Regions from separate parts of the Gordonia sp. DT218 genome, predicted to be linked through region 2. Evidence: predicted binding sites of a transcription regulator. Region 2 holds the regulator's gene; the other holds the start of a gene.
What was found. Region 2 encodes LexA, which represses DNA repair genes until DNA is damaged. Its sites were predicted from a motif close to CGAACANNTGTTCG; they were not measured.
Positions count from the first base shown of each region.

Region 1 (14,971 bases), on a different contig from region 2:
GGCACGCCGCGCCGCTGCCGACCGCTGAGGCCTCCGATGCAAGAGTTGACCTGCGGTACTTGCCGAACCACCGTCCTCGCAGAGAAATTCAGTCCGAGCCATACCAGCATTCAATGGCTCGAGGATGCCGCCCACGCGTGCCCCGAATTCGCTCGCATCATCGCGGCCGGCGAGAACGTGAGCGCCATTCCGACCTGTCCCGCACTCCGCGAAACCATCGAAGAGGCCGCCCGCAACGGGCGGTTGGCGACCGACAGCATTCGGGTCGAGCCGACCCGCGGACTGCCCCACCGATTGCGCCGCGATCAGAACACCCCAGGAGATTGAGATCATGAGCACTCCAGTAACACCATCGGACACAGCACAATTGGCCGGCAAGGTGATCGTCGTCAGCGGCGGTGCGCGCGGCCTCGGCTCGGCGTTCGCGCATCGCATCGTCGCGCGCGGCGGCAAGGTGGTGATCGGCGACATCCTCGACGACGTGGGCAAGCAGACCGCCGAAGATCTCGGTGACGCCGCACGCTACGTCCGTCTCGACGTCACCGATCCCGACCAGTGGGCGGAAGCCGTCGCACACGCACAAGCCGAATTCGGCTCCCTCACAGGGATCGTCAACAACGCCGGGATCTCGACGGGAGCATTCGTCGAGCAGGACACGCTGGAGAACTTCCGACAGGTCCTCGAGATCAACCTCGTCGGCGTGTTCAACGGCATCCGCGCCGCCATCGCACCTCTGCGAGCGGCGGGCGGCGGATCGATCGTCAACATCTCTTCTGCAGCCGGTCTCACCGGATTGCCACTCACCAGCGGCTACGGTGCATCGAAATGGGGCGTCCGCGGACTGACCAAGATCACCGCGGTAGAACTCGCCACGGATCGCATCCGCGTCAACTCGGTCCACCCCGGGATGACCTACACGCCGATGACATCGTCGATCGGTATCGAGACCGGCGATGGCAAATATCCCAACACGCCGATTGGTCGGGTGGGGCTCCCGGACGAGATCGCCGGCGCCGTCAGCTTCCTCCTGTCCGACGATGCCGCATACATGACCGGTGCCGAGCTCGCCGTGGACGGCGGATGGACCGCGGGCCCCACCGTCGCCTACGCGATGGGACAGTGATCATGACCGTGACAAATCCCGCTGCGACGAATCCCGCTGCGACGAATCCCGCTGTGACGATCCCCGGGGTGACGACACGCGAGATCGCCACCTCCCGTGGCGTACTCCGCTACCACGAGGCCGGCGACGGACCGGTCCTGCTGCTTCTGCACGGCTCAGGTCCCGGCGTCACCGGGCTCCGCAACTTCAGCGGAAATCTATCGTTCTTCGCGGAGCATTTCCGTTGCCTCGTCCTGGAATTCCCAGGTTTCGGCGTCAGCGACGACTTCGGCGGCCATCCGATGGTCACCGCGCTGGCCGCGGTCGAGGAGTTCGTCGACGCGCTGGAACTGACGGATGCCGCGATCATCGGCAACTCGATGGGCGGCGGCGTCGCCCTGAGCTATGCGGCCGCCCACCCGGACAAGGTCCGGAGCCTCGTCACGATCGGCGGGATCGGCAAGAACCTCTTCAGCCCGGGACCCAGTGAAGGAATCCGGCTCCTGCAAGAATTCACCGACGACCCGAACCGCGAGCGACTCGTGCGCTGGCTGCACTCGATGGTCTACGACCCCGCCTTGATCACCGACGACCTCATCGAGGAACGCTGGGCGCAGGCCACCGAGCCCGGCACGCTCGAGAGCGCGCGACGGATGTACGGGTCAACGGCATTCGCCGCGATGATCGCGGCGATGGAGAACTCGGACACTCCCCCGCCCTGGGCGACGATGCACAAGGTCAGCGCACCCACTTTGCTGACGTGGGGCCGCGACGATCGCGTGAGCCCGCTGGACATGGCGTTGATTCCGATGCGGACCATCCCGAACGCCGAGCTGCACGTGTTCCCGCAATGCGGCCACTGGGCGATGATCGAGCAGAAGTCGGCTTTCGAGAGCGCGGTGTCTGCGTTTCTGCGGCGGGTGCCCGCCGTCGGCGGCACCCGATAGCGACAGTCACCCACAGGAGGCCAGGCATGACCAGCACGCCCAGATCCGTCCGACCGCTCGCAGCGTCCGAAATCGACCAGTTCACCTACCAAACCGACGTGCTGGTGATCGGATTCGGCTGTGCCGGAGCGGCTGCCGCTCTCGAGGCGGACGCTGCCGGCGCCGACACGATCCTTCTCGAGCGGCAGAGCGGTGGAGGTGGATCGGCCGCGTTGTCCGGCGGCGAGATCTATCTGGGCGGCGGCACAGGAATCCAGCAGGCGTGCGGATTCACGGATACGCCTGCGGAGATGGAGAAGTTCCTGCTCGCGGCCCTCGGCCCGGACGCCGACGCCGACAAGGTCCGACGTTACTGCCGCGGGAGTGTCGAGCACTACGAATGGCTGGTCGCACAGGGTGTTCCGTTCAAGCCCTCGCTGTGGGACTCACCCACCTGGGTCCCGCCGACCGACGACGGCCTTATGTGGATGGGAGAGAACGCCCATCCCTTCTGCGATCTCGCGACGCCTGTACCCCGCGGCCACCGCGTCACGTCCGACGGCTTCGGCGGCAAGGTTCTGATGGCCGTGCTGGGTGACGCGATCGCGGCATCGGATGTTGCCGTCCACACCGATACCGCGGTCCAACGGCTCATCGTCGAGAACAACCGCGTCGTCGGCGTATCCGCGCGCCATTTCGGCGAGGCCGTCACCTACCGGGCGCGGGGCGGGGTTGTGATCACGACCGGCGGGTTTGCCGACAACACCGAGATGGTCGCTCAGCACGCTCCACAGCTGGTCGGTCTGGGCGTGAACAGCGACGGCGGCGACGACGGTCGCGGTATCCGGATGGCACAAGCCGCCGGTGCCGCGATCCAGCACATGTCGGCCGGCCAGGTCGGCATTTCGTTGATCCCCGGGATGATGGTCCGCGGGATGATCGTGAACGAACTGGGCCAGCGCTTCATCAACGAGGACGTGTATCCCGGCCTCGTCGGTCAGGCCGCTCTGTTCAAGCATGGCTTACGGGTCTGGGTGATTCTCGACGAGAAGGGGTACGAGGAGGTCCCGGAGGACGAGAGATGGGGCGTGGTACCTCATTTCGTCGCCGAGTCCGTCTCGGAGCTCGAACGCGAGATCGGCATGCCTGACGGAGCCCTACAGAACACCGTGGCCGAATACAACCGGTATGCCGGCGAGGGCATCGATCCCTACTTCCACAAGTCCGCCCGGTGGTTGCGGCCATTGCAGGCTCCATTCGCCGCCATCGACGTCCGCAAGGGCATCGCCCCACCGGAATACGGTGCCGCCGGTGGCGGCGGAGCAGAGGTCTTCACCCTCGGTGGCGTGTGCACCACAGTCGACGGGGCGGTCCTGGATCTCGACGGAGAGGCGATACCAGGGCTCTTCGCGGCCGGGCGCGCGACGTCGGGCCTGCACTCCTGGGGCTACATCAGTGGCACCTCACTGGGCGACGGCACCTTCTTCGGCCGACGCGCCGGCGCCGCTGCGGCCGAAAGGCGTTGACAACGCCACACTCCTGGGACACGTGCCAAGACTCGTCACCCAACTGAGCTCGCCGTCCCCTCGCCGAGCTCGCCATCCCCGCCGAGCTCGCATCCTCCGCCGAGCTCGCATCCTCCGCCGATCGAGTAGAGCGAGGCGCCAGCCGAGCTCGCCATCCCCCGCCGATCGAGTAGAGCGAGGCGCCAGCCGAGCTCGTATCGAGATCCCCGCACCCAACCCCGGAAAATCTTCTGCACTATCTTCAAGAAACCCCTTGACGTCGAACATACGTTCGAATACCTTGAATGGCATGAGAACTTCGGGGGAACTCATGACCACAGTCAATACCGTTGTCGATTCGGTGCGCGACCTGCACTTCGACGACGTTTCGAATCTGACGAAGCCGTCGGCATTCGACACCATGAGAGCGCTCATCGTGATGCGCAACCTGCTCGAACACCGCATGGCGACCGTGGCCGGCCACCTCGACCGCCTCGGGGTCGCCAAAGACCACGGCCGCAAGATGACCGAACTACTGATAGTCATGGGCCTCGCCCCCGCATTCGCCGCCCGGCTACAACGCGTCGCCGCGGCTTCGTCATCGTTGCCGACACTGCACGCACATGCCATCGACGGTGCGATCTCCGGTGAACACGTCGACGCCATCGTCAAAGGGGTGGCGCATACTGCTTCGCGGTCTGCGGAACCGATCGACGACGCGACGCGTCTGACCTTTGTGACAGATCTCCTCGGCCAGTTCTTCTCTGGAGCCACACCCGCCCAGATCGCCAAACGTGCTCGTGCACTGGGTAATCAGCAGGCCGACGACACGGGCGGAGTTCCCGCGGCCGAAGACCGTAATCTGAATACCCTGTCGAAATCCATTGATACCGATGGTCGCCTGGAAGTGCGTGCCGACCTCAACGTCGAAGTCGGCGAAAAGTTCCATGCCGCCATCGAAGAACTCGCCAAACCCCGGCCGGAACCCAACGGGTCACCGGATGCGCGGTCGACTGAGCGCCGCCAAGCCGATGCACTGGAGACACTGCTCGACATCGCCGCCCGCGGCACCGACACCGCATCCGCACCGCGGACTCAAACATTGATCACCGTGCCGGCGCAGAGACCCGCACAGGCGCAGTTGGAGTTCATGGGCTCGATCACCGAAGCCACCCTGTACACCCTCACGTGCGACGGCACCATCACCACCATGATCGTGGACGGGGAAAAGGTGCCCCTCGACATCAGCCGGGAGAAACGACTGTTCCCGCCGCCGATACGAAGAGCCCTGCATGAGCGCGACAAGTGCTGCATCAAATGCGGTGCGCCGGCATCCCGTGCGCATGCGCACCATCTGCGTCACTGGGCCGACGGTGGCGAAACCTGCCTGGAAAACGGTTGTTTACTCTGCCCGTCCTGTCACGCCGACGTTCACCACAACGGCTGGGACGTGGTGATGGGATTCGACAAACACCCCTGGCTGATACCACCGGCCGCCTTAGACCCCAAACGGCAACCGATACCGGCTCACAACCGACGCACACTGAGTTTCGACAACCTGCCTTCGGCCGCCTGACCCGGCCGATCCCCGCCACCTGACCCGTTGTCGCTCCTCCATTCCGAACACGCTCCTTCGGTCGAAGCAGCGGGAACGAAACGGTGCAGCGAGAACCCACCATCCGACGCGACGATTCACATGACTTCCCACGCACCTGGTCCCGGCCGGGACCGCATCTGTCCCTTGAGAACTCAATAGTGTGAGAATCGGGCGTCACCTTACGGTGTCGCGTACCCGACGGCCACCCAGATCAGGGTCTTCCGACCCCGAACTGAGTGGTGCGCGATACGCGACACCGTATGGGCGTCGTCGCCGATCAGGCGGCGCCGAGAACCCCAGTGGTCTCGATGATTTCATCACTCGCTCGCCGTGGCATGGCCAGCGCTGTCAGCGCGCCCACCACCGAGACGATCGCACCGATCACGAAGGCCACCTTGAATCCGTCCGAGTCATAGAACGTGGCTCCTTCCGCAACCATCGCGACATGCGAATTGTTCAGCACGGTGAACGCGACCACCGACAGCACCGCCGGGAAGATGCTCTGGCTCACGGCGACGATGCTGGCCGTACTGGCCTGCAGCGTGGGCGACACGGCCTCGATCACCAGGTTCGGCACGGCCGCATACGACATACCCTGCCCCAGACCGAGGATCACCGCTCCAAGGATGATCGTCGACTTCTCCGAATGGTTGAACGCCACCACGAGCATGCCGAGCGCCATCAGCGAGAGGCCTGCGAGCATGAGCAGCCGGGGAGCGAGACCGCGACTCACCAACACACCGACGAGGAGTCCGCCGGTCACGATCGCGATCACCATCGGAAGCTGGAACAGCGCGAAGTCCTCGGCCGACAGACCCCAGCCGTACCCGAGGCCCAGCATGCCGGGAACCATCACCATCATCGGCAGCAGCACCGCGAACAGCCCGGAGATCCCGTACGCGACACCAGCGCTGATGGTCGTGAGATACACCGGACGACGACGCAGCACATCCAGATCCACCAGAGGCGCGGCAACCGTTCTCGCCGACACCAGCCACGCTATGAGCAACGCAACCCCGCCGAGAAGATAGGTGAGAGTCGATGATGCGGTCCAGCCCCAGGACGGCCCGAAACTGACGCCGATCAGCACCCCGGCGAGACCTGCCCCGAGCAGCACCGCGCCCACCAGATCGACGGTTGTCCGCACCCTCAGCGGCGACTCGTCGACGGTGACGAGAATCGCGAACCCGATCGCGACCACGACGGCGAAGAGAAACCAGAAGATACTGCGGAATCCGAAGTCGTCGATCAGCCAGCCGGTGAGGAACGGCGCCGGCACCGCCACCAGGCCCATCCCGGTTGTCGCAATGCTGACCGCCAGCGCGACGGCCTTCGGCGGGAACACATCTCGGATCAGAGAATAACCGAGGAATAGGCACGGGACGAGGAACCCGGCCAGTGCACGGCCGGCGATCATCACGCCGTACGAGGGCGCGATCGCCGACAACAGGCACCCGGCCGCAGCCAACGCGACACAGACGAGCAGGAGTCGACGTTTACCGAACATGTCCGAGAGGCGGCCGATGACGGGCGCGGTGACGGCGCCGGTGAGCAGGAATGCCGTGAGCAGCCAGGCCCCCTGCGTTGTCTGGTAATGGGTGACGATGAACGGCAGTGCCGTCGAGATCATCAGATAGCTGATCGCCAGGACCTCCAGCAACAGCACGATGGACACGAGACCGAGCACGAGCCGGGGCGTCCAGACCCGCTGGTCGTCGGATGTCGCCGCGCCAGGCGTGACGCTCGAGCCCTCGCTCGGAGTGGGTTGTACAGGCATCGCATACCTTCCATGGACACCGACCCACAGACCTCGGGCCGGTACGAAGTGATCGACGACCACAGGATGTGGTGCCAGTCACATCACACCGGCGCCGAACTGCCTGCACCAGCCGAGGCTCCCGCTGTCCGGGACAGATTATCCGGCAAGGCTAGTCACGAAATATTCTGCACTGCAACCATATTGCGGATCTCACAGCCACCGACGCACACGACGACGTGGTCCCGCTCCACACGGGCCCACGTCGTCGGTCGGAATCGAGTCCGGTTGTCAGCGTTGCGTCGACCCCGCATCCACGGGCAGCGTGACCGCGGTGATGTATCGCGCCTCGTCCGAGGCGAGGAACAGTGCGGCGTTCGCGATGTCGACCGGCTCGATCCACGGGACCGGCAGCATGTTCATCGTCTGGGCCGCCGCGGCGAACTCCTCACGGGTGGGGTTCTCCAGATCCGGCCGGAACGCCTTGCGGACCATCGGGTTCTGGATCATCGGCGTGTCGACGTTGGTTGGATGTACAGAGTTCACGCGAATGCCGTGCGGCGCCAGCTCATGTGCCAGCGACCGCATCAGGCCGACAACGCCGTGTTTGGCCGACACGTAGTGGGCAACTCCGGACAGTCCGCGCAGCCCGGCGATGGAGCTGGTCAGGATCATCGCACCACCGCCCTGTTCAATGAGATGCGGCGCGGTCGCCTTGCAGGTCTGCCACACTCCCGTGAGATTGACGTCGATCATCGTGTTCCACGCGTCGTCGGAGAGTCCGACCGCCGCACCCTTCGATGTGATACCCGCTGTGGCGCAGACGATGTCGAGACCACCGAGATCAGCGACAGCAGCGTCGACGGTGGCGCGGAGGAATGTGCCGTCACGGACGTCGACAACTGCGGAGATCACCCGTGAGCCCAGCTTCTCGGCAAGCAACGTCACCTCGTCGAGGTCCTCGGAGGTCGATGGCGGCGTCACTGTCGTCTCCACGGACTGGCAGATGTCGAGGGCGATGATGTCGGCGCCCTCCTCGGCGAAGCGCAACACCTGCGCTCGCCCGATGCCGCGTGCCGCACCGGTCACCAGAGCCACGCGCCCTGCCACGCGGCCCATCACGAGACCTTCGCCACGAGGCCGGCATCGACGACGACATTCGTCCCGGTGACGTAACGCGCCTCCGCGGACAACAGGAACAGCACGGCGTTGCTGACGTCGACGGGGCTGACCCACGGCACGCCGAGCAGGTTGCGGGAGGCGAGCGCGACTGCTGCGTCGTCTTCGGCGGGTGCTTCGAGGTCGGGGCGCAGCTTCGCGAAGACCTGTTCATTGAGGATCATCGACGTACCCACCGATCCCGGGTGGACAGCGTTCACCCGGATACCGTTCGGGCCGAGTTCGTTCGCCAATGTCTGGGTCAGCCCGACGACGCCGTGCTTGCTCGCGCAGTAATGCGCGGTTCCCGCCATCCCCTTGAGCCCGTTGGTCGATCCGATGATCACCACCGACCCGCCCCTTTCCATCAGGGGCACCGTCGCCTTCACCGTGTGCCACGCACCGGTCAGATTGATGTCGACGACCCGTCGCCAGTCGTCGTCGTCGATCTCCCACGATGGGCGGGCCTCCGGGTAGACACCGGCGTTGGCGACCACGGCATCGAGGCGACCGAGTTCGTCGACGCCTGCGCGCACAGCAGCGGCGAGGCTCTCGAAGTCACGGATGTCGGCACAAGCGGTGACGCAGCGCCCGCCCACCCAGTCGACCTCGCGCAGCGTGCCGGCCAGATCGTCGACCGACGCCTCTAGGTCGACCGCGATGACACTCGCACCCTCCTCGGCAAGCCGCACGCAGTGGCTTCGCCCCATCCCCTTGGCCGCGCCGGTGACCAGGACGACCTGATCGCTCATGCGGTTCATCTCGTTCTCCCGAAACACCTGTGCATGGCCGCGACCATAAGGTCAGGTGATCGCGCTGGAACCATCTGTCTCCCACTCAGCGGGCCACCGCCGAGATCTCTCCCGGACAACAGAATCCGCCACTCCGCGGGGCCGACCCACCGCACACCATGACGTCATCGCAACGAAGGAGGTTCCTATGACGACGGTTGCCGCGCGCGTGGCCCCACCGCGTCCCGCGTCGGCCCGCGTCTCACGCGTCATCGACGAGACCCGGCACGCGAAGTCCATCGTGTTCGAGGTGCCCGCCGACCGCACGCACGACTTCACCTATCGTCCCGGGCAATTCCTGACCTTGCGCATCCCGAGCGATACGACAGGGTCGGTGGCGCGCTGCTATTCACTCGCCAGCTGCCCGGTCAGCGACGCCGAGCTTATGGTCACGATCAAACGCACTGCGGACGGTTATGGCTCCAACTGGTTGTGCGACAACGTGTCCGAAGGAGACATCGTCGACCTGCTCCCGCCCTCCGGCGTCTTCACGCCGGCGTCGGCCGACGAGGATCTCCTCCTCTGGGGGGCCGGGAGCGGCATCACCCCGCTGTTCTCGATCCTCAAGTCCACTCTCGCGACCGGGAGTGGGCAGGTTGCCCTCGTCTACGCCAACAACGACGCCGACTCGATCATCTTCGACGAACAACTGCGCGTACTCGCCGCCCGGCACCCGAATCGTCTGGTCGTGATCCATTGGCTCGAATCCGTCCGGGAGCGCCCAACCGCCGACCAACTCGCGCGGTTGGCCGAACCGTTCGCCGACCGACACTCGTACATTTGCGGTCCCGCGGGATTCATGGCGACCGTGCGGGACGCGATGGCGAGTCTCGGCGTACCGCGGTCACGGGTGCACGCCGAGGTCTTCGCATCTCTTCGCGGCGACCCCTTCGCCCAGCGCGCATCGGAACCACACGCACCGGAACCGGCCGCGGAGTCCGATGCCCTCGCCACGACGACCGCGCAGGTCGATACCGACGGAGACACCCACACCATCGACTGGCCGCGATCGCAGAACCTGGTGGAAGCGATGCTCGCCCACGGGGTCGACGTCCCCTTCTCCTGCCGCGAAGGGCAATGCGGCACGTGCGCGTGTGTCGTCGTCGACGGCGACGTGACGATGACCGACACCGGCGTGCTCGACGAGGACGACCTCGAAGCCGGCTACGTCCTGGCGTGCCAGGCCCGTCCGAACGGTGATTTCGCCCGCATCAGATTCTGATCGACAATCCACTCGAGAAAGAGGGAACAATCCTGTGTTGACCACGATTCGCCGGCGGAACGGCATCCGCCTCGCCGTTGCGGCCGTCAGCATCTGCCTGACGTCCGTCGGGATCGCCACGATTCCGGAGTCCGCACCGTCGGCATCCGCGGCTCCGGTCGCCGGCGCGAGCATCGGGATCTCGGCAGCCAATGCGCGTGATGTCGGCGGCTACGCGACTCGGGACGGTTCCACCGTCCGCACCGGCTTCGTCTATCGCAGCAATGCACTCAACACGTTGACCGATGCGGACAAGCAGAAGCTCGTCGCACTGGGCATCACCGACATCGTCGACGTCCGGTCACCCAACGAGGTCGCCGCGAGCCCTGACAGTCTCCCGCCGGTCCGATACACCAAGCGGCCGATCTGGGATCCCGACAACGATTTCTATCTGACGGTCAACCGGATCATCGGAAGTGGCCCGGCGGCCCAGCAGCAGGCCCTCGGCGGGGGCAAGGCAGCGCGGATGATGCAGGACTACTACCGCTGGATGATCACGGACGCGGCCGCCCGCCGCCAGGTCGGCTCGACCCTGCGTGACATCGCCACGTCCTCCACACCGCTCCTCTTTCACTGCACGTCGGGTAAGGACCGGACCGGTCTCATCTCGGCTGTCCTGCTGACCGCCCTCGGCGTACCCGAGCGGACCGTCTTCCAGGATTACCTCGCATCGAACTCTCGCCTCGCCGCGAGCAACCAAGCGCAGATGAAATACCTCGTCGACCGCGGTCTGGTGACCGACCCCGCGCTGTTCACCCCGGTCCTCGGCGTCCAGAGAGATTTCCTCGCGGCGTCGTTCGACCAGATCCGCCGGTCGTATGGCTCGTTCGACCGCTTCCTGGATCGCGGACTGGGCGTCGACGCGGTGACCGTGAAGGCCCTCCGGGCGAAGATGTTGCGCCGTGGCGGGCTCCCTCCGCTGTTCGGATCGCTCGACGGCGGCAGCTCGAACTGACCCGGAGTTACGGGCCTCCTCTGGCGTACCATTTCTGCAACGTGTTCTAATTCAGAACAAGAACTTGTTGCACCCCGCGGCGCACGAAGGGACTTCCATGGCCGGCGCGACCGATCCTGCAGAACAGACCACCACGGCACAATCCACAAAGAGCGAGACGTACGACGTCATCGTCGTCGGTGCCGGGGCGGCCGGCTTGAGCGCGGCCATCACGGCCGCCGCGAGCGGCCTGAAGACCGTCATCATCGAGAAGTCCCCGTACTGGGGTGGCTCGACCTCACGCTCGGGCGGTGGTGTCTGGATCCCGAACAACTCGGTGCTGAAGCGGGACGGTGTCGACGACACCACCGACAAGGCCCGCGAGTATGTGCACGCGATCATCGGCGAACACGCACCCGCCGAGCGCATCGACGCCTACATCGACCGTGGGCCCGAGGCGCTGGACTTCCTCATGAAGAACGCCCCGCTCGACCTCGAATGGGTGAAGAACTACTCCGACTACTACCCCGAGGCCCCTGGCGGCCGCCTCGGCGGTCGGTCCGTCGAGCCACGCCCGTTCGACGCCCGCAAACTCGGCGACGACCTCAAGACCCTGCATCCGCAGTACACCAAGGCGCCGCTGAACATGGTGGTCCTGCAGTCGGATTACCGCTGGCTCAACACCGGTCTCCGGCACTGGCGGGGTCCGCTCCGGATGGCCAAGGTCGGCAGCCGGTTCTTCTGGGCCCGCTCGCGTGGCAAGAAGCTCATCGCGATGGGCGCCGCACTCGCGGCCGAACTCCTGCTCGGGGTCCGTCAGCTCGGAGTTCCGCTCCGTCTCAACACCGGTCTCACCGATCTGCTGACCGAGGACGGCCGCGTGGTCGGTGTGGTCGCCGAGTCCGACGGCGCGACCTTCCCCATCCACGCTCGGCACGGCGTGATCCTGGCGTGCGGCGGCTTCGAGAACAATGCCGAGATGCGGCGCAAGTACCAGCGGGAGCCGATCGGTTCGGACTGGACCACCGGCGCACCTTCCAACACCGGTGACGGCATCAGTGCGGGACAGAAGATCGGTGCTGCGGTCTCACTGATGGACGACGCCTGGTGGGGCCCGACGATCCCGCTGCCCCGCGGTCCGTGGTTCGCGCTGTCGGAACGGTCCGTTCCCGGCACCTTCATCGTCAACGAGCAGGGACAGCGATTCATGAACGAATCGTTGCCGTACGTGGAGGCGGTGCATCAGATGTACGGCGGCGAGTTCGGTCAGGGCGAGGGGCCCGGCACCAATGTGCCGTCGTGGCTGATCTTCGACCAGAACTGCCGCAACCGCTATCTGTTCGCGGGAATCAACGCGCGCCAACCGCTTCCGAAGAAGTGGCTTGAGTCGGGTGTGGTGGTCAAGGCCGACACCATCGCCGAACTCGCCGAGAAGACCGGCCTGCCGGCGGACGCCCTCGCGGCGACCACCGAGCGGTTCAACGGCTTCGCACGGTCAGGTGTGGACGCCGACTTCGGACGCGGCAAGAGCGGCTACGACCACTACTACGGCGACATCACCAACAAACCGAACCCGAGCCTCGGCGCCGTGGCCAAGGCGCCGTTCTATGCGGCCAAGATGGTTCCCGGCGACCTCGGTACCAAGGGCGGCATCGACACCGACGCGTCCGGTCGCGCACTGCGGGCCGACGGCTCCGTGATCGACGGCCTCTACGCCGCGGGCAACACCAGCGCACCGGTGATGGGCCACACCTACGCCGGCCCCGGCGCCACCATCGGCCCGGCCTTGGTCTTCGGATATCTCGCGGCCCTCGATGCCGCGGCGAAAGCGCAGACCGCCGCACCGTCCACGAGCACCACAGGAGCCTGATCACCGTGCCCATCGATCCATCCGTAGCCGTCGGCGCCGATCTCGGCGAGGTCTCGTTCGAATGGTCGGCCTCTGACGTCGCGCTGTATCACCTTGCCGTCGGCGCAGCGGCCGACCCGATGGACACCGCCGGGCTCGCCTACATCGACGACGTCGCGCCGAAGGTTCTGCCGACGTTCGCCGCTGTCGCCGCGTCGTTCCACATGACCGAGCCGCCGACGGTGAACTTTCCCGGCATCGACATCGATCTCGCGAAGGTGGTGCACGGGAGCGAGAAGATCACCGCACACCGACCGGTGCCGGCGACCGGCAAGGCGACGAGCCGAACGCGGATCGTCGAAGTCCAGGACAAGGGCTCGGCGGCCGTCGTCATCCTGGAGGCAGCGACCTCCGACGACGCTGGTCCTCTGTGGACCACCCAGTGGTCGATCTTCGCCAAGGGCGAGGGCGGCTTCGGCGGCGAACGCGGCGCGTCCGCCAAGGTGGCCTACCCGGATCGCGAGCCCGACCATCGTCTGTCGGTGCCGACACTGCCGCAGCAGGCGCTGCTCTACCGGCTGTGCGGTGACCGTAATCCGTTGCACTCGGACCCGGAGTTCGCCGCGAATGCCGGCTTCCCGCGCCCGATCCTGCATGGCCGCTGCACCTACGGCTCGGTCTGTCGCGCGGTCACGGATGCTGTCCTCGGCGGCGACGTCACCGCGGTCCGCGAGTACTCGGCATCCTTCGCCGGTGTTGTGTTCCCCGGTGAGACGCTGGACGTGAACGTCTGGGACGAGGGCGAACAGCTGCTCGTCACGGCGACCGTGGCCGACCGCGACGGCGCGCCTGCACTCGCGAACGTGGTCCTCACCGTCGCGCGCTGACGGTACGAGAGGCCTTCGGTAACACGAGGTCTCGATACGCCGACTCGCTTCGCTCGCCGGCTACTCGACCGGCGGTGGGCACTCCCCGCTGACCGGCAGGCCACCACCGACCGGGGTGGGTACTCCCCGCTGATCGGCAGGCCACCGCCGACCCGCGGTAGGCACTCCCCGCTGACCGGCAGGTCACCACCGACCCGCGGTCGGTAGTTCACCGCTGATCGAGTAGACGACGAGCGTAGCGAGGAAGTCGTATCGAGATCATCCCGCGGGCAACAGCCCGACGAGCCCACGCAGATCGTCGTCGGACGGCACCTCGCGGACGAATACGACCCGATAGAGCAGGTATCCCGCCCAGCCGTCGACGATGACGTCGATCGGCAGGACGGCAGGTAATTCCGATCGTGTGATCCCCCGCCGCAGGATCTCCGCTCCTGGCTCCTTCCACGCGCGAAGGAGCTCGCGCAATTCGAGCTGCCCGGCCTCGCCGCGCTCGGCGAGCGCTCCGGCGACCACGGACGGCCCGCCCAACAACGTCAGGGTGTGCCTGAGGTCGCGGAGATGGCTCAGGGCGTCCCCGGCGACCGAACCCGTGTCAGGAGCCGGCGGCGCGGCGAGGTCAGCGGCGAAGGCGTCGGTGATGACCGCGGCCTTCGTCGGCCAACGTCGATACAGCGATGCCTTGCCCACGCCCGCACGGGCGGCGATGGCGTCCATCGTGGTCTGGTGATAACCGACCTCGTCGATGAGGCCCCGGGTGGCATCCAGGATCTTCTCGTCGAGCCGCTCGTCGCGTGGTCGACCTCGCCCTCGCAAAACCTCGCCGTCGACCATCTCACCATGCTTCCTCATCCCGCTTCCGGAATAACGGAACGACCAGTCTCGTTATTAGGAGTGTACGACCCGCCAATGGGACGGGCCGGCCTTTCACGAAAGAGGTTCGCACCATGACTGCTCGATTCAGCGACAAGGTAGTGCTCATCACCGGCGCAGGTTCGGGGCTCGGCAGGGCCGCCGCCACTCAGGTCGCCGGCGAAGGGGCGTCCCTGGCTCTGGTGGACGTCAGCGAGCAGGGCCTCGCCGGGACCGCCGACGCCATCGCCGACATCGCCTCCGACGCGAAGGTGATCCAGATCGTCGCCGACGTCGCCGACGAAGATGCGGTCAAGGGCTACGTTGACCGGACCGTCGAGACCTTCGGTCGCATC
Region 1 is NZ_JBNCNS010000001.1:1,147,189-1,162,159, forward strand. Features, by position in the region: gene ACPXCG_RS05340 (FAD-dependent oxidoreductase) at 1-28, shown strand, start outside; gene ACPXCG_RS05345 (glucose 1-dehydrogenase) at 332-1,123, shown strand; gene ACPXCG_RS05350 (alpha/beta fold hydrolase) at 1,126-2,049, shown strand; gene ACPXCG_RS05355 (FAD-dependent oxidoreductase) at 2,076-3,554, shown strand; gene ACPXCG_RS05360 (DUF222 domain-containing protein) at 3,997-5,109, shown strand; gene ACPXCG_RS05365 (MFS transporter) at 5,408-6,907, opposite strand; gene ACPXCG_RS05370 (mycofactocin-coupled SDR family oxidoreductase) at 7,178-8,005, opposite strand; gene ACPXCG_RS05375 (mycofactocin-coupled SDR family oxidoreductase) at 8,005-8,805, opposite strand; gene ACPXCG_RS05380 (2Fe-2S iron-sulfur cluster-binding protein) at 8,984-10,057, shown strand; gene ACPXCG_RS05385 (tyrosine-protein phosphatase) at 10,095-11,051, shown strand; gene kstD (3-oxosteroid 1-dehydrogenase) at 11,149-12,900, shown strand; gene ACPXCG_RS05395 (MaoC/PaaZ C-terminal domain-containing protein) at 12,906-13,766, shown strand; gene ACPXCG_RS05400 (TetR/AcrR family transcriptional regulator) at 14,025-14,615, opposite strand; gene ACPXCG_RS05405 (SDR family oxidoreductase) at 14,711-14,971, shown strand, end outside.
Region 1: ACPXCG_RS05360 (DUF222 domain-containing protein) is a predicted target of LexA. The motif match lies at 3,815-3,828, and genes of this name have one in related genera.

Region 2 (14,971 bases):
GCGATCGCGCTGGCCGCGGCGTCGGCCCATTCTTTCCACTGCGCCGCCTGGTCGCGGAGCTTGGCGGCGTCCTTGGCCTTGCCGCGCTCCTCGGCCTTGCGGGCCTGATCCTCGAACTGGGCCGCACGATCCGCGAACTGGGCGGCCCGCGCCTGGGCCTCGGGGTCGGTGCGCTGCCACTGGGCGTCTTCGGCGTCGCGAATCCGCTTCTCCAGCGCACGGGCACGGCCCTCGAGGCCGCTCATCTGTTCACGCGGTACCTTGCCGATCTCATCCCACTTTTCGCGGAACGCCCGGAACTCGCGGCGCGCGGCGTCGAGATCCGACGACGGGTTGATGGTCTTCTCGGCGGCGTCGAGGAGGGCGACCTTTGCCGTGGCGTTGGCCGCGAACTCGCTGTCCCGCTCGGACGTGGCGGCGTTGCGTGCCGAGAAGAACACGTCCTGGGCGGCCTTGAACCGCTGCCACAAGGCATCGTCGGCGTCGCGCGGGGCACGCCCGGCCGCCTTCCATTCGCCGAGGAGCTCGCGGAACTTCCCCGAAGTCGGACCCCAGTCGGTGGAGTCGGAGAGTTCCTCGGCGCGCGCGATCAGCTCTTCCTTGCGGGCCTTGGCACCGGCCCGCTCACGGTCGAGTTCGGCGAAATGGGCGCCGCGACGACGGTTGAAGGCGTCCCGCGCCTTGGCGTAGCGCTTCCACAGGGCATCGTCGGTCTTGCGATCGACTCCCTTGATGGTCTTCCACTCGTCGAGAATCGCGCGGAGCCGGTCGCCGGCCGCTTTCCACTGTGTCGAGTCGGAGCCGATCTCCTCGGCTTCGGCGGCCAGCACCTCCTTGCGCGCGATCGCCTCGGTGCGCAGCCGGTCCCGCTCGGACTTGATCGAGTCGGCCACCTCGTCGGCACTCCCGACGATCAGGTTCAACCGCTCCTCGAGTGCCGCCACGTCGCCGATGACCGCCGCCGTCGGCAGCGCGTCGAGCAGGTGTTGGGCGGCCGCCTGGGCCTTCCGCGGATCGCCGGACCGCGCAGCGAGGCGTTCCTCGAGGATCTCCACCTCGGTGGCGAGGTCGTCGAACTTGCGCGCGAAATGGGCGAGGCCGTCCTCGACCGAACCCGCTTGCCAGGACCCGATCTCCCGTTCACCGCCGGCCGCCTTGAGCCAGACCACACCGTCCGCGTCGATTCGTCCGAACTGGTGCGGGTCCCCGTGCGGGACGGGGGTCGGCACCGGGGGCAACTCGCTCGGTCGTGGGTGTGGGCCGGGCCGGGGACCGGGTTTCGGCCCCGGTCTCGGCCGCGGTGGTGGCGTCGCTTGCTCTGCGGACGGCGACGGACTACCTGTCGCCGCGGTGTCGGCAGGGGTCGTCGACTCCGTCACCTCGGAGGCATTCGTCGGATCGGTCGGATCAGTCATGTGCAGGTGCCCTCTCCCGCAGGTTGGTTGCCGCGCGTCACGGCTGCCGTCGCATCGATACCTCTGTGGCGCCCGGCGTCGACACGGAGGTCTCACCATTCAAACAGGTCAGAGCTCTTCGTGGGGCCGCTGCCACGACATTGCACCGCGATGCCGGTGCTGAGCGCGCCTCATCGCTCGACTAGCGTCGTGGTCGTGCTGGCGTCCGTGGTGTTCGTGCCGAGTGCTCCTCTGCTGGTGCCGGCTCTGTCCGGCCCGCTCGCCGTCGACACCGACGAGGTGCGCGCCGCGACCCGGGCCGCGGGCCGAGATCTGGCCGTGACGGCGTCGACGTGGATCGCGATCGGCGCCACCGATACCGGCGTCGACCAGGTCGGCACGGCCGGGACCTTTCTGCCCTATGGGGTCGACGTTCCGGTATTCCTCGGCGCGGGTGATGTCGGTGGTCGACCGGGCGACACCCGCGGCCTGCCGTTGTCGTTGCTCATCGCGGGCTGGCTCCGTGCCGAGGCCGGGGCCGGGGTCGTCACGCCCGTCCCGGTGGCAGCCGGCGCGACGCCCGAACAGTGTGCGCAGTTGGGTGCAGAGGTCGCCGGGCGTGTCGACGGCCAGTCGGAGCGGATCGGGGTCCTCGTGGTCGGCGACGGTGCGATCTCGTTGTCGCCGCGGGCGCCCGGCGGCGGACTGCGGGAATCGGCCGTCCGTCTCCAGCAGCTCATCGACGACGCGCTCGGCTCCGCCGACGCCGCAGCGCTCGCCGGGCTCGATCCCGAGGTGTGCGTCGCCGAGGGCGTGGGCGGGCGACCGGCCTGGCAGGTCGCCGCAGCGCTCTGCGCCGGTCGTACGATGCGCGGCGAACTCCGATACGCGCGCGCGCCATTCGGGGTCGGTTACGTGGTCGCGGTCTGGACACCACAATGACCGCTCCGATTCCGGTCGCGGTCGTCGGTCCCACTGCGAGCGGCAAGTCGGATCTCGCGCTCGACCTCGCGGAGCGACTCGACGGCGAGATCGTCAATCTCGACGCGATGCAGCAGTACCGCGGGATGGACATCGGCACGGCGAAACTGACGGCGCGCGAGCGTCGCGGCATCCCGCACCATCAGATCGATGTCCTGGACGTGACCGAGACGGCGACCGTCGCGCGGTATCAGCAGTCCGCCGCCGCCGACGTGGAGACGCTGCTCACGGCGGGCCGGACCCCGATCCTGGTCGGCGGGTCGATGATGTACATCCAAGGGCTGCTGGACGATTGGCACTTCCCGGCAACCGACGCCGACGTGCGGGCGAAGTACGAGGCGATGCTCGCCGATGTCGGGGTGGCCCGTCTCCATCAGCGTCTCGCCGAGGTCGACCCGCAGGCCGCCGCGTCCATCCTCGCCACCGACGGACGACGGATCGTGCGCGCCCTCGAGGTCGTCGAGATCACCGGTGAACCGTTCGCGGCGTCGGCACCCACCATCGGGGACCCGCGATGGGGTACGCGGATTCTCGCACTCGACCGGGAGACCGGCGCCCTGGACGAGCGGATCCGGTTGCGCACCCGGCAGATGTTCGCGGGTGGGTTGGAAACGGAGGTGCGAGATCTCTGTGAGGTCGGTCTGCGCGAGGGGCGGACGGCCTCCCGGGCCATCGGATATGCACAGGTCCTCGCGGCTCTCGACGGCGAACACGACATGGCGACGGCCGAGGAACTCACCTTCATCGGGACGCGGCGTTACGTCCGCCGGCAGCGTTCGTGGTTCCGCCGCGACCATCGCATCGGATGGCTCGACGCTGCAGAACCCGACCTGATCGGTGCCGCACTCCGCGCGATCGGCCACGGCTGATCGGTGCGTGGCCGGGTCCGACAGCAGGCCCGTACCCTGGATCGGGTGACGGCGACACAGTCCACTTCCACTGCACAGTCCACCGCCCGGCCCGAACCGGCCTCCGACCGTCGGCGTTTCGTCAAGGGGCACGGTACCCAGAACGACTTTGTCATCCTCACCGACCCGGCGGCCGACCTCGAATTGACCGAGCCCGTGGTGGCGGCGCTGTGCGACCGTCGGCGCGGCATCGGCGCGGACGGACTTCTGCGGGTGGTGCGCTCGGCCGCCCTGGTGGAGCGGGGAGTGCTGACCGCGCTGCCCGGCGGTGTCGCGCCCGACGACTGGTTCATGGACTACCGCAACGCCGACGGATCGGTCGCCGAGATGTGCGGGAACGGTGTGCGGGTGTTCGCCCACCACCTGCGGGCCTCGGGTCTGGTCTCCGACGACGAGTTCACCGTCGGGTCGCGTGCCGGTGCCCGACCGGTGATCGTGCACAGCCACGACGACGTCCGCGCCGACGTGACCGTCGAGATGGGGAAGGTGCGTCTGGACGGTGAATCGATGGTGCGGATCGGCGACGACGCGTATCGCGGTGCGATGGTCGATGTGGGCAATCCGCACCTGGCCTGCGTGGTGCCGGACATGACCGCCGCCGACCTCGCGACTGTCGACTTCACCGCGGGGGTCGAGATCGACGGCCAGGCCTTTCCACACGGGGCCAATGTGGAGCTGGTGACGCCCGCCGGGCCTGTGGACAAGCGTGGACGTCTACCCGCGGCGATGCGGGTTTTCGAGCGCGGTGTGGGCGAGACGCGCAGTTGCGGGACCGGCCTGGTGGCGGCCGGAGTCGCGGTTCTGGCCGCCGGTGGCCAGTCCACCGGCACCCTGTGCATCTCCGTGCCCGGTGGTCGCGTCGAGGTGGGCATCCGGGCGGACGGTTCCCACCTGCGCGGACCGTCGATGCTGGTCGCGGACGGGGAACTGCGGGCCGGTTGGGACCGGCTCCAGGACTGATCTCGGCGGCCACCCGGCGGTCACCGGAAATCCAGGTGCTGAGTGGTCCCATGACGTGAGATCATGGTCTTGCCTATGACCGAATCAGCATCCACACCATTTTCCCTGTCCACCCCGGACGACGACGATCTCACCGACCTCCCCGAGACCGCCACCGAGCCGGGTGCCGGCCGCGACATCCTCCGCGGTCTGGCCCAACCCACGACGGGTGAGCTCCAGCTCTCCGAGCGCGCCTCGCTGCAGCGTGTCGCCGGACTGTCGACCGAACTCACAGACGTCACCGAGGTCGAGTACCGGCAGCTGCGACTCGAACGCGTCGTGCTGGTCGGTGTCTGGACCGAGGGTAGTGCCGCCCAGGCGCGCGCCAGCATGGTCGAACTCGCCGCGCTCGCCGAGACGGCCGGCTCGGAGGTTCTCGACGCGCTGATCCAGCGGCGATCACGGCCCGACTCGGCCACCTATATCGGGTCCGGAAAGGCCGAGGAACTCCGCGAGGCCGTGCTCACCTCCGGGGCCGACACGGTGATCTGCGACGGCGAACTCACCCCGGCCCAGCTCACCGCGCTGGAGAAAATCGTCAAGGTCAAGGTCATCGACCGCACGGCCCTGATCCTCGACATCTTCGCCCAGCACGCGACGTCGCGCGAGGGCAAAGCCCAGGTGTCCCTCGCCCAGATGGAGTACATGCTGCCCCGACTGCGCGGGTGGGGCGAGTCGATGTCGCGCCAGGCGGGTGGACGCGCGGGAAGCAACGGTGGGGTGGGCCTGCGTGGTCCGGGCGAGACGAAGATCGAGACGGATCGTCGGCGCATCCGTGAGCGGATGGCGAAGCTGCGTCGCGAGATCCGCGGGATGAAAAAGTCGCGCACCGTGATGCGCGCGGCGCGGGAACGCAACGCCATCCCGCGGCTGACGGTCGCCGGATACACGAACGCCGGCAAGTCGAGTCTCGTCAACGCGATGACCGGGTCAGGAGCGCTGGTGCAGGACGCACTGTTCGCCACCCTCGACCCCACCACCCGTCGCGCCACCCTCGACGACGGGCGCGCAGTGGTGTTCACCGACACCGTCGGATTCGTGCGGCACCTGCCGACGCAGCTCGTCGAGGCGTTTCGCTCGACGCTGGAGGAGGTGGTCGACGCCGACCTGGTGCTCCACGTCGTCGACGGTGCGGATGCCTTTCCCGCCGAACAGATCTCGGCCGTCCGCCAGGTGATCAACGAAGTGGTCGCCGAGGAGGGCGCCGCGCCGCCGCCGGAGCTGTTGGTCATCAACAAGATCGACGCCGTCGACGCCACCAGGATGGCCGAACTGCGCGGGGCGTTCGGCGATGCGGTGTTCGTGTCGGCGCGCACCGGTGAGGGACTGCCGGAGCTGTTCGACCGGCTCCGCGAGTTCATCGGGCGCTCCGACGTGGAGCTGACGATCGACGTGCCGTACACCCGTGGTGACGTGGTGTCGCGGATTCACGAGGAGGGCGAGGTGGTGTCGAGCGAACACACCGCGAACGGCACCCGGATGAGGGTGCGCGTCCCCGCCGCCTTCGCGGGCGCGCTCGACGATCTCACGGTCACGACCGCACGGTGATGTAGCCAATCCGCCGACCGGGCCCAGAATTCCATCGAGCGGGCACAGAAATCCGCCGAGCGGGCACAGAAATCCGCCGAGCGGGCGTAGGCACTGATGCCCACGCACGCTCGACGGAATGGTGCGCGCGATCGACAGGATTCTCCGCACGCTCGACGTGAATCCGTGAGCGGACGGCGGGATTCCGAGCCCTCGGCGACGGGAGGCGGGAACCGCTCGGGAGGGCGCCGACCTCAGTCGGCGTCGAGATCCTTCGCGACCAGGGTGGCGATCGCATCGAGGGTGTTCTGATCCTCGGCGGTGACCACGACGTTGGTGCCCTTCTCGGCGCCGAGCGTCATGATCATCAGAGCCGAACCGGCATCCACCGGGTCTCCGCCCTCGAGGCCGATGGTGACCGCGGTGCCGGCGTCCGCGACCGCCTCGGCGATGATCGTCGCGGGGCGGGCGTGCAGTCCGACGGCGGAGCCGACGGCGACGGTGGTGCTGGGCATGTGGGTGTCTCCTCACTCATTTGGTGGTGATGTCTGAATAGTGTCGCTGACGACGATTGTGCACGCGTTTCGCGACGACGTGGTACGGCTTGGCCGATCAGCTCAGGCTGCGACGGTCTCCAGTTCGGGTACGGTCGTCGCCTCTTTCCGGGCCGTATTCCATTGCTTGGCCGCGACGACGAGGAACGCGGACAACGCCGTTCCGGCGGCCAGCGCCACCAGGAACAGGACCCAGTGGTTCATCGTGAAGAACACGAAGATGCCGCCGTGCGGAGCGCGCTGGGTGACTCCGAACGCCATGATCAGCGCACCGGACAGTGCGCCGCCGGCCATCATCGACGGGATCACGCGGAACGGGTCGGTCGCCGCGAACGGGATCGCGCCCTCGGAGATGAACGATGCACCGAGCAGCCATGCGGCCTTGCCGTTCTCACGCTCCGGCTCGGTGAACAGCTTCGGGCGCAGCACGGTGGCCAGGGCCAGCGCCAGCGGCGGGACCATGCCTGCGCACATCACCGCGGCCATGATCTCCAGCTGTGCATTGCCGCCGATCGCGAGGCCCGCGGTGGCGAACAGATACGCCGCCTTGTTGACCGGGCCGCCGAGGTCGAAGCACATCATCAGGCCGAGCACGATGCCCAGGATGATCGCCGAGCCGCCGGACATGCTGTTGAGGCCGTCGGTCATCTGATCGGTGACCCACGCGAGCGGCTTGCCGAGCAGCATGTACAGGAGGACGCCGATGATCAAGCTGCCCAACAGCGGGATGATCACCACCGGCATCAGCCCTCGCGCCCACTGCGGCAACGGGAGTCGGGCGATCCAGAAACAGGCGACACCGGCGATGAGACCGCCGACCAGACCACCGATGAAACTGGCACCGACGGCGACCGACACCAGTCCCGCGACGAAACCGGGTGCGATACCGGGTCGATCGGCGATGGCGAACGAGATGTAGCCGGCCAGGACCGGGACCAGCATGCTCATGGCGAGACCACCGACGGCGAACAACACCGCGCCGATGTATTGGCCGAGGCCGCCTGCCGGCAGATCCCACAGACTGTTGTTCAGCGCGATGAACTGTCCGTCATTGAGCGCACCGGACGTGTCGAGTGTCGAGTTCGCGATCTCGTAGCCGCCGAGGAACGGGAGGAAGGCGAGAGCCATGAGTAGACCGCCGGCGGCGACGAACGGGATCATGTAGCTGACGCCGGTCATCAGTGCCTGCTGGACCTGTTTGCCGAATCCGACGCCGCCGGCTTCCGCTGTGCTGTCCGGGACGCCGTCGCCGGAGCCCGCCACCACTGCGGCGTTCGGATTATCCGAGGCTGCAACCGCTTCGGCGATCATTTCGTCGGGCTCGTTGATCGCCCGCTTGACTCCGGAGGAGATGACAGGCTTGCCGTGGAAACGTTCTTTGCCCTTCACCTCGACGTCGGTGGCGAAGATGACTGCGTCCGCGTTCGCGATCACCTGCGGATCGAATGCGGTTGTCGCCGAGGACCCCTGAGTCTCCACGTGGAAGTCGATGTCGGCGCGTTCGGCCGCGTACTTGAGGGCATCTGCCGCCATGTAGGTGTGCGCGATCCCGGTCGGACACGCAGTGATCGCGACGATCGACTTGCGCTCGGGGCCGGCAGGCTCGGGTGTCGGGGGCGAGGCGCCGGCCGCTGGTGCGGTGGCCGCGCCGGTGGCCGCGGCAGTGGATGCCACCGGTTGTGCGGGTGCGGGATTGATCGCCTGATCGACGAGTTGCACCACACGGTCATCGCTCTCGGCTTCGCGAAGTGACGCGACGAAATCGGGGCGGACCAGTGAACGTGCCAGGGAGCTCAGCAGCTTCATGTGTTCGGACGCTCCGCCGGACGGCGCGGCGATGAGGAACACGAGGTCTGCCGGGCCGTCGGGTGCCCCGAAGTCGACCTTGGCGGACAGCCGCGCCATCGCGAGACTGGCCTCGGTGACCGACTCGGCGCGGGCGTGCGGGATCGCGATACCACCGGGCAGTCCGGTCGCGGACTTCGCCTCACGGGCGAGCGCTCCACGGGTGAGATCGGCGGCATCGGTGGTGCGGCCTGCGGCCTGGAGTGCTTCGGCGAGATAGCCGATCACGGCAGCCGGGTCGGCGCCCGCGTCGACGTCGAGACTCACCGTCTGCGTCGTGATGATCTGTTCGGACATCGGATTTCCTTCTACATCGGGATGTGCGGTCGTCGTGTTCGTGGAGGCTTGATGGTGGCAGGCCGTTCGGCGGGAACGAGCCCGTGCATGCGATCGTCGAGTGTCATCCGACCCGGGCGGCTCCGGAGAGGTCGGTGACCGTCACCCCGGCGAGATCGAGCTGACCCGGTGCAGGCGGCTGAGTGCCGGCGAGAGCGGTGGCGGCCGAGCCATAGGCGACCGCCGAGCGGAGCCGATCCGGTTCCGCTGCGCCGCGGGTCTCGGCGATCAGATAGCCGGCGAGCGCCGAGTCCCCGGCGCCGACGGTACTGCGAGGCACGATCGGTGGCGGTGTGGCAAACCAGTTTCCGGTGTCGGTGACCAGGATCGCCCCGGTGGCGCCGAGGGTGGCGAGGACGGCGGCCCCGGTCCGGTCCACGAGGGTGCGCGCCGCGGCGAGCAGTGGCTCGTAGTCACCTCGTGACGTCGCGGCGACGAGACGTGCGGGATCCGCGCCGGTGGCCTCGGCCAGTTCCTCGTCGTTGGGCTTCAGTAGGTCCACCCGACCCCGGACGGTCGCCGACAACGGGCCGCCGGAGGTGTCCACCGCGACGCGGCACTGCTGTCCGTCGAGCTCGTCGATGACGGTTCGATACCAGTTGTCGGACGGCCCCGGCGGCAGTGACCCGCACAGTGCCACCCAGCTCGCGCCGCGCGCATTCTCGACGACGAGATCGACGAGGGCATGTGCCTCGGCGGGGTCGAGGCGGAAGCCGGGTGCATTGATCTTGGTGGTCGTGCCGTCGGGGTCGGCGACCGTGACGTTGGATCGGACGTCGCCGTCGATCGGCAGCGCGAGATAGGGGAGGCCGACCGTGTCGAGTGCGGTGAGCAGCGGGTCGCTGGTCCGCGCGGGCAGGAGGGCAAGGGTCGACAGACCTGCCTCGGATACCACCCGCGCGACGTTGACACCCTTGCCGCCGGGTTCGGCACGCACCGATGTCGCGCGCTGCACCTCTCCGCGACTGAGCGGTGCGGCTAGCTCGAGGGTCCGGTCGAGGCTCGGGTTGGCGGTGACAGTAACGATCACCGGATCCGCTGATGGTCGTGTCATGGGGTCCTCTCGGTCACGCGATCACGACATCGATTCCGCGGACCGACAGGGCCGCGGAGGTGGCCGGGTCGATCCCGGCGTCGGTGACCAGCACGTCGATATCTGCGAGATCGGCGAACGAGGACAGGTCCTCGCGATCGATCTTTGATGAATCGGAAAGCACCACTACGCGATTGGCAACCCTGACGATCGCTGCCTTGATGGCGGCCTCGTCCGGATCGGGTGTGGAGAGTCCGTGTGACTCGCTGATCCCGTTCGCACCGACGAAGGCCGTCGAGATGCGTAGTCGCTCCAGGGCCGCCACCGTCTCGGAGCCCACGGTCGCCTGTGTGAGTCCGCGGACACGGCCGCCCAGGACATGGAGGCCCGACGAGTGGTGGCCGGCCAGCGCCGCGGCGATGGGGATGCTGTGGGTGATCAGGGTCAGACGGCGGTCACGTGGCAGGGCGAGGGCGGCCTGGAAGGTGGTGGTGCCGGCGTCGAAGAAGACAGAACCACCGTCCGGTGGGAGGAACCGGATCGCCGCTCGGCCGATGGCGACCTTTTCATGCGTGTGGGTCATCTGTCGTTCGTCGATGCCCAGCTCACCGAACACCGGTGTGGAGCCCGGCCGAACCGCACCGCCGTGTACCCGCTGGAGATGTCCTGCGCGTTCGAGGGTCGCGAGGTCCCGACGGACCGTCTCACTGGTCACGTCGAACAGCGTGGCCAACGCGGCGACGGATGCGCGGCCGTTGGCCCGCACCTGATCGGCGATCGCCTGCTGACGTTCTTCGGCGTACACGGAAGTCCTCGTCTGTTGGAATCTGTGGATTTGTATGTTGCTATATCTGTGTTTACGCCTGTTTATGTTGACAAGTCAAGGTTTTCTTGTAACTTGAATCACATAACCTTCAGTGCGGGCTCATTACCCACAGGACCCGCTGTTCGAGACAGGCCGGTAAGTCCTGGGCCGGAACGGCTCGCGGACCGACGGACGGATAGGGACTTCGGTGACACAGACACAGGTTCTGCAGGGGACGCCGGTGGTGGCGGGTAAGGCCTTCGGACCGGCGATCTGGCCGGGCGCTCGTCCGGAATACGACCCGAGCGCGGCGGAGGCTGCCGTCGCCGAGGACGAGCGTGATGTCGAGACCAAACGCTTCAGCGACGCCGCCGCGGCGGTGGCGGGACGGCTCCGGGAGCGGGCCTCGCATGCCTCGGGCGCGGCGTCGGAGGTGCTCGTGGCGACCGCGGGTCTGGCCGAGGACCGTGGTTGGGTCGGTGCGGCGTCGGCATTGATCGCCACCGGCACCCCCGCGCCGGCCGCGGCGGTGGCCGCGACCGAACAGTTCGCCGCGATGTTCACCAAGCTCGGCGGACTGATGGCCGAACGGGTCACCGATCTCAACGACGTCCGGGATCGGGTTGTCGCCGAGTTGCTCGGGGTACCCGAGCCCGGCGTACCGGAACCGCCCGTGCCGTCGGTGCTGCTCGCCGACGACCTCGCCCCGGCGGATACTGCCGGACTCGATCCGACACTGATCATCGCGTTGGTCACACGTCTCGGAGGTCCGACGAGTCACACGGCGATCATCGCCCGTCAGTTGGGGATTCCGTGCGTTGTCGCAGTCGGCCGGCTCGCGACCGTGGCCGTCGGCACCAGAGTGCTCGTCGACGGTACGGCGGGCACTCTGGAGATCGAACCCGACGAGGCGAAGGCGCTCGCCGGTGTCGACGAGAGCCGCCGCAAAGCTGCTGCGGTGGCGTCGTGGACGGGCCCTGGGGCGACCGCGGACGGACATCGGGTCTCGGTGCTCGCGAACGTCGCCGACGGGGCGTCGGCACGGACCGCATCCGGCTATCCGGTCGAGGGGGTCGGGCTGTTCCGCACGGAGCTGGCGTTCCTCGATCGCGCCGAGGCGCCGACGATCGCCGAGCAGACGACGCTGTACCGCGAGGTGATCGACGCGTTCGCCGATCAGAAAGTGGTGATCCGGACGCTCGACGCCGGGTCGGACAAGCCGCTGAAATTCGTGACCCAACTGAATGAGGCCAATCCGGCGCTGGGCGTCCGGGGCAATCGCATCGCCATCGACCATCCCGATATCCGCGCGGCGCAGCTCGATGCGATCGCGGCCGCCGCGCAGGAGGGCGGAGCCACGCCGTGGGTGATGGCCCCGATGATCGCATCGCCTTCCGAGGCAGCGGAATTCGCGGGCGAGGTGCGTCGCCGTGGGTTGGTCGCGGGGGTGATGGTCGAGGTGCCGGCTGCCGCGATCCTGGCTGCGGCGATCCTGGCGGAGGTCGACTTCGTCTCGATCGGCACCAACGATCTGACGCAGTACACGATGGCCGCCGATCGGATGTCGGCCGAACTCGCCACGCTGACGGATCCGTGGCAGCCGGCCGCGCTCGCGCTGATCGACATGGTCGCCCGCGCCGGTCAGGCGGCGGACAAGCCGGTCGGGGTGTGCGGTGAGGCGGCCGCCGATCCGTTGCTGGCGTGTGTGCTCGTCGGCATGGGTGTCAGTTCGTTGTCCGCGGCGCCCGCCGCGGCTGCCCCGGTCGGCGCACGCCTCGCGGAGGTGACTCTCGACCAATGCCGGTCTGCCGCACAAGCGGTGCTGACGACCGCCGGTCCCGCCGAGGCCCGTGCGGTCGCGTCGGCGGCGCTCGACGGCTGACCCTCAGGCGACCCTCACACGCGCCGCATCACCGTGACGACCTTGCCGAGGATCGCGGCCTCGTCGCCGGGGATGGGATCGAAGAGCTCGTTGTGCGGCATCAGCCAGACGTGACCGTCCTTGCGCTTGAACGTCTTCACGGTCGCCTCGCCGTCGATCATTGCTGCGACGATGTCGCCGTTGTCTGCGACGTTCTGTTGCCGGACCACCACCCAGTCGCCGTCGCAGATGGCGGCGTCGATCATCGACTCGCCGACGACGCGCAGCAGGAACAGCGATCCCTCACCGACCAGTTCTCGCGGGAGCGGGAACACGTCCTCGACGGCCTGCTCCGCCAGGATCGGTCCGCCGGCGGCGATCCGACCGAGGACGGGCACGAAGGTCGGCGTGGGCAGCTCCTGACCGTCGGCGAGTCCGGCAGCGGCACCGCCCGGCGGGGTGTGGTCGCCGTCCTGGATGTTCACCGCACGCGGCCGGTTGTGATCGCGCTTGAGCAATCCCTTGCGTTCCAGGGTGCGGAGCTGATGCGCCACCGATGACGTCGAGGTCAGTCCGACCGCGTCGCCGATCTCGCGGATACTGGGCGGATAGCCACGCTCCCGCACGGACTGGCGGATGAACTCCAGGACCCCGCTCTGGCGTGCGGTGAGGGCTGTCTCCGCGAACTCGGGGTCGGCGACGACAGGTGCCGGATCGGACGACTCGTCGGGGGCGTCTACGCTCTCGTGGATCGCGCGGGAGGCTCCGCGCCGCCCGCCGGCCTTGTCGCTCATCGCTGAGTCCTTCCTGTCGGCTGTTGCATCGTCGGCTGTCGCCGAATCGGGTTCGTCTCGCAAAATTGCTGGTCGATCGCGTGTCTCACGGCCGAGGTTAACCGAACCGGCCGACAGGTTCAAACATTTGTTCGACGCGTGTCGAGACTTTGTCGGCGCATCGTGCTACAAATCGAACATGCGTTCCATCGAACATGTGATCGAGGGGACGGCCGATTCGGATCCCAGGAGGACACGATGAGCACAGCCACCTTGACCCGTGAGGCGTCGACCCGCGAGACGCTCGTGCGCGATCTGCCGAGCAGCGGGACCCGGTCCCGCGAGACACCGACGCGCGCGCCGCGACGGCCGGTCACGTCGGGCGTCGGCACGCGTCCCCGGCGCGCCGCCAGGGTCGAGCCGACCCGTCCGGCCGACCGACGTCCGGCCGGGCGTTACAACCCGGGCACGACGATCGTCGGCACCCGGTGTGCGGCACCGGCGGACGATCGGCGGGTCTATGCCCGCCGTCGTGCGGCCGCACTGGCGGTGCTGGTCGGGGGTGCACTGGCCGCGCTCGTCTGGGTCGTCGCCATCGTGGGGACGAACTACGCCGCGTCCGTCGCCCCGCAACCGGTGGGCACCGAGGTGGTGCATGTGCGGCAGGGCGACTCCCTGAGCTCGATCGCCGATCGGGTGGCGCCGGATCTGCCGCGCCAGTCGGTCATCGATCAGATCGTCGAGCGCAACGCCCTGCCCGCCTCGGGCCTCCATGTCGGGCAGGCGCTGATCGCGCCCGCATACCGCTGAGCAACGGACGGTATCCTCCATGGCACAGGTTCCAGCCGGGAACCGGCACGGCGTAGCGAGCATCCGGTGCGCCGGAGTGTCCCGAGATGTGCGTGAGGACAACATGCGCTGCCCGTTTTGTAAGAACGAAGACACCAAGGTCATCGACTCGCGTGTCGCCGATGAAGGGCAGGCGATCCGACGGCGCCGTTCGTGTGCGGAGTGTGGTCGCCGGTTCTCGACGGTGGAGAGCGCCGTGCTGTCGGTGGCGAAACGCAACGGGGTCACCGAGCCGTTCAGTCGTGAGAAGGTGATGCGCGGAGTTCGTCGGGCGTGCCAGGGCCGCGCGGTGGCCGAAGACGCGCTCGCCCAGCTCGCGCAACAGGTCGAGGATGCCGTTCGCGCATCCGGATCGGCCGAGATCCCCAGCAACGAAGTGGGATTGGCGATCCTCAAGCCGCTGCGTGAGCTCGACGAGGTGGCCTACCTCCGATTTGCGTCGGTGTACCGCTCGTTCGACTCGCTCGAGGACTTCCAGCGTGAGATCGATGACCTGCAGGGCGACTTGACGCACGGGAAGACAGTGGACGCCACGGGGTCGATCGTCTCGGAATGACGGCGCCCGGGCGATGTGCGCTCGGACATGCGCTCAGCGGAACCCGTCCAGAGAGCTCAGCGGAACGCGTCCAGAAAGCTCAGCGGAACGCGTCCAGAGAGCTCAGCGGAACGCGTCCAGAAAGCGGAGCGCTCGCTTCTCGGAGATCGGATAGGCGGTACCGAGGCGCTGCGAGAACAGACCGACCCGCAGTTCCTCGACCATCCAATGTGCGTACTCGTTGAAGGCATCGCGCCGACCGACGGGGAGCTGGGCGACTCGCTGATTCCAGTGCGCGATCACGCGGTCGACCGCGGCCAGGGCATCGCGATCGCGGCTCGATGATGCCAAGAGGTCGGCCAATCGGTTCTCCGCCGCCTGAAGGTATCGGGGGATCTCGGTGAGATATGTGCGTGGGGTGGCCGCCACGAATCCGTCGAAGACGAGATTTTCCAGTTGCTCGGACACGTCGTCGGCCGCGACGGACCCGCTGTCCTGCTCGATCTCCGATCGGAGCGGGGCCAGATGTCGGAGAACGTCGGTGGCGAGCGCGAAGTACTCGGGGGCCGCG
Region 2 is NZ_JBNCNS010000005.1:294,455-309,425, forward strand. Features, by position in the region: gene ACPXCG_RS19655 (DUF349 domain-containing protein) at 1-1,415, opposite strand, end outside; gene ACPXCG_RS19660 (hypothetical protein) at 1,611-2,336, shown strand; gene miaA (tRNA (adenosine(37)-N6)-dimethylallyltransferase MiaA) at 2,333-3,244, shown strand; gene dapF (diaminopimelate epimerase) at 3,290-4,243, shown strand; gene hflX (GTPase HflX) at 4,319-5,830, shown strand; gene ACPXCG_RS19680 (HPr family phosphocarrier protein) at 6,064-6,324, opposite strand; gene ACPXCG_RS19685 (PTS fructose transporter subunit IIABC) at 6,427-8,505, opposite strand; gene ACPXCG_RS19690 (1-phosphofructokinase family hexose kinase) at 8,609-9,574, opposite strand; gene ACPXCG_RS19695 (DeoR/GlpR family DNA-binding transcription regulator) at 9,612-10,382, opposite strand; gene ACPXCG_RS19700 (putative PEP-binding protein) at 10,591-12,264, shown strand; gene lexA (transcriptional repressor LexA) at 12,279-13,037, opposite strand; gene ACPXCG_RS19710 (LysM peptidoglycan-binding domain-containing protein) at 13,275-13,826, shown strand; gene nrdR (transcriptional regulator NrdR) at 13,930-14,421, shown strand; gene hrpA (ATP-dependent RNA helicase HrpA) at 14,524-14,971, opposite strand, start outside.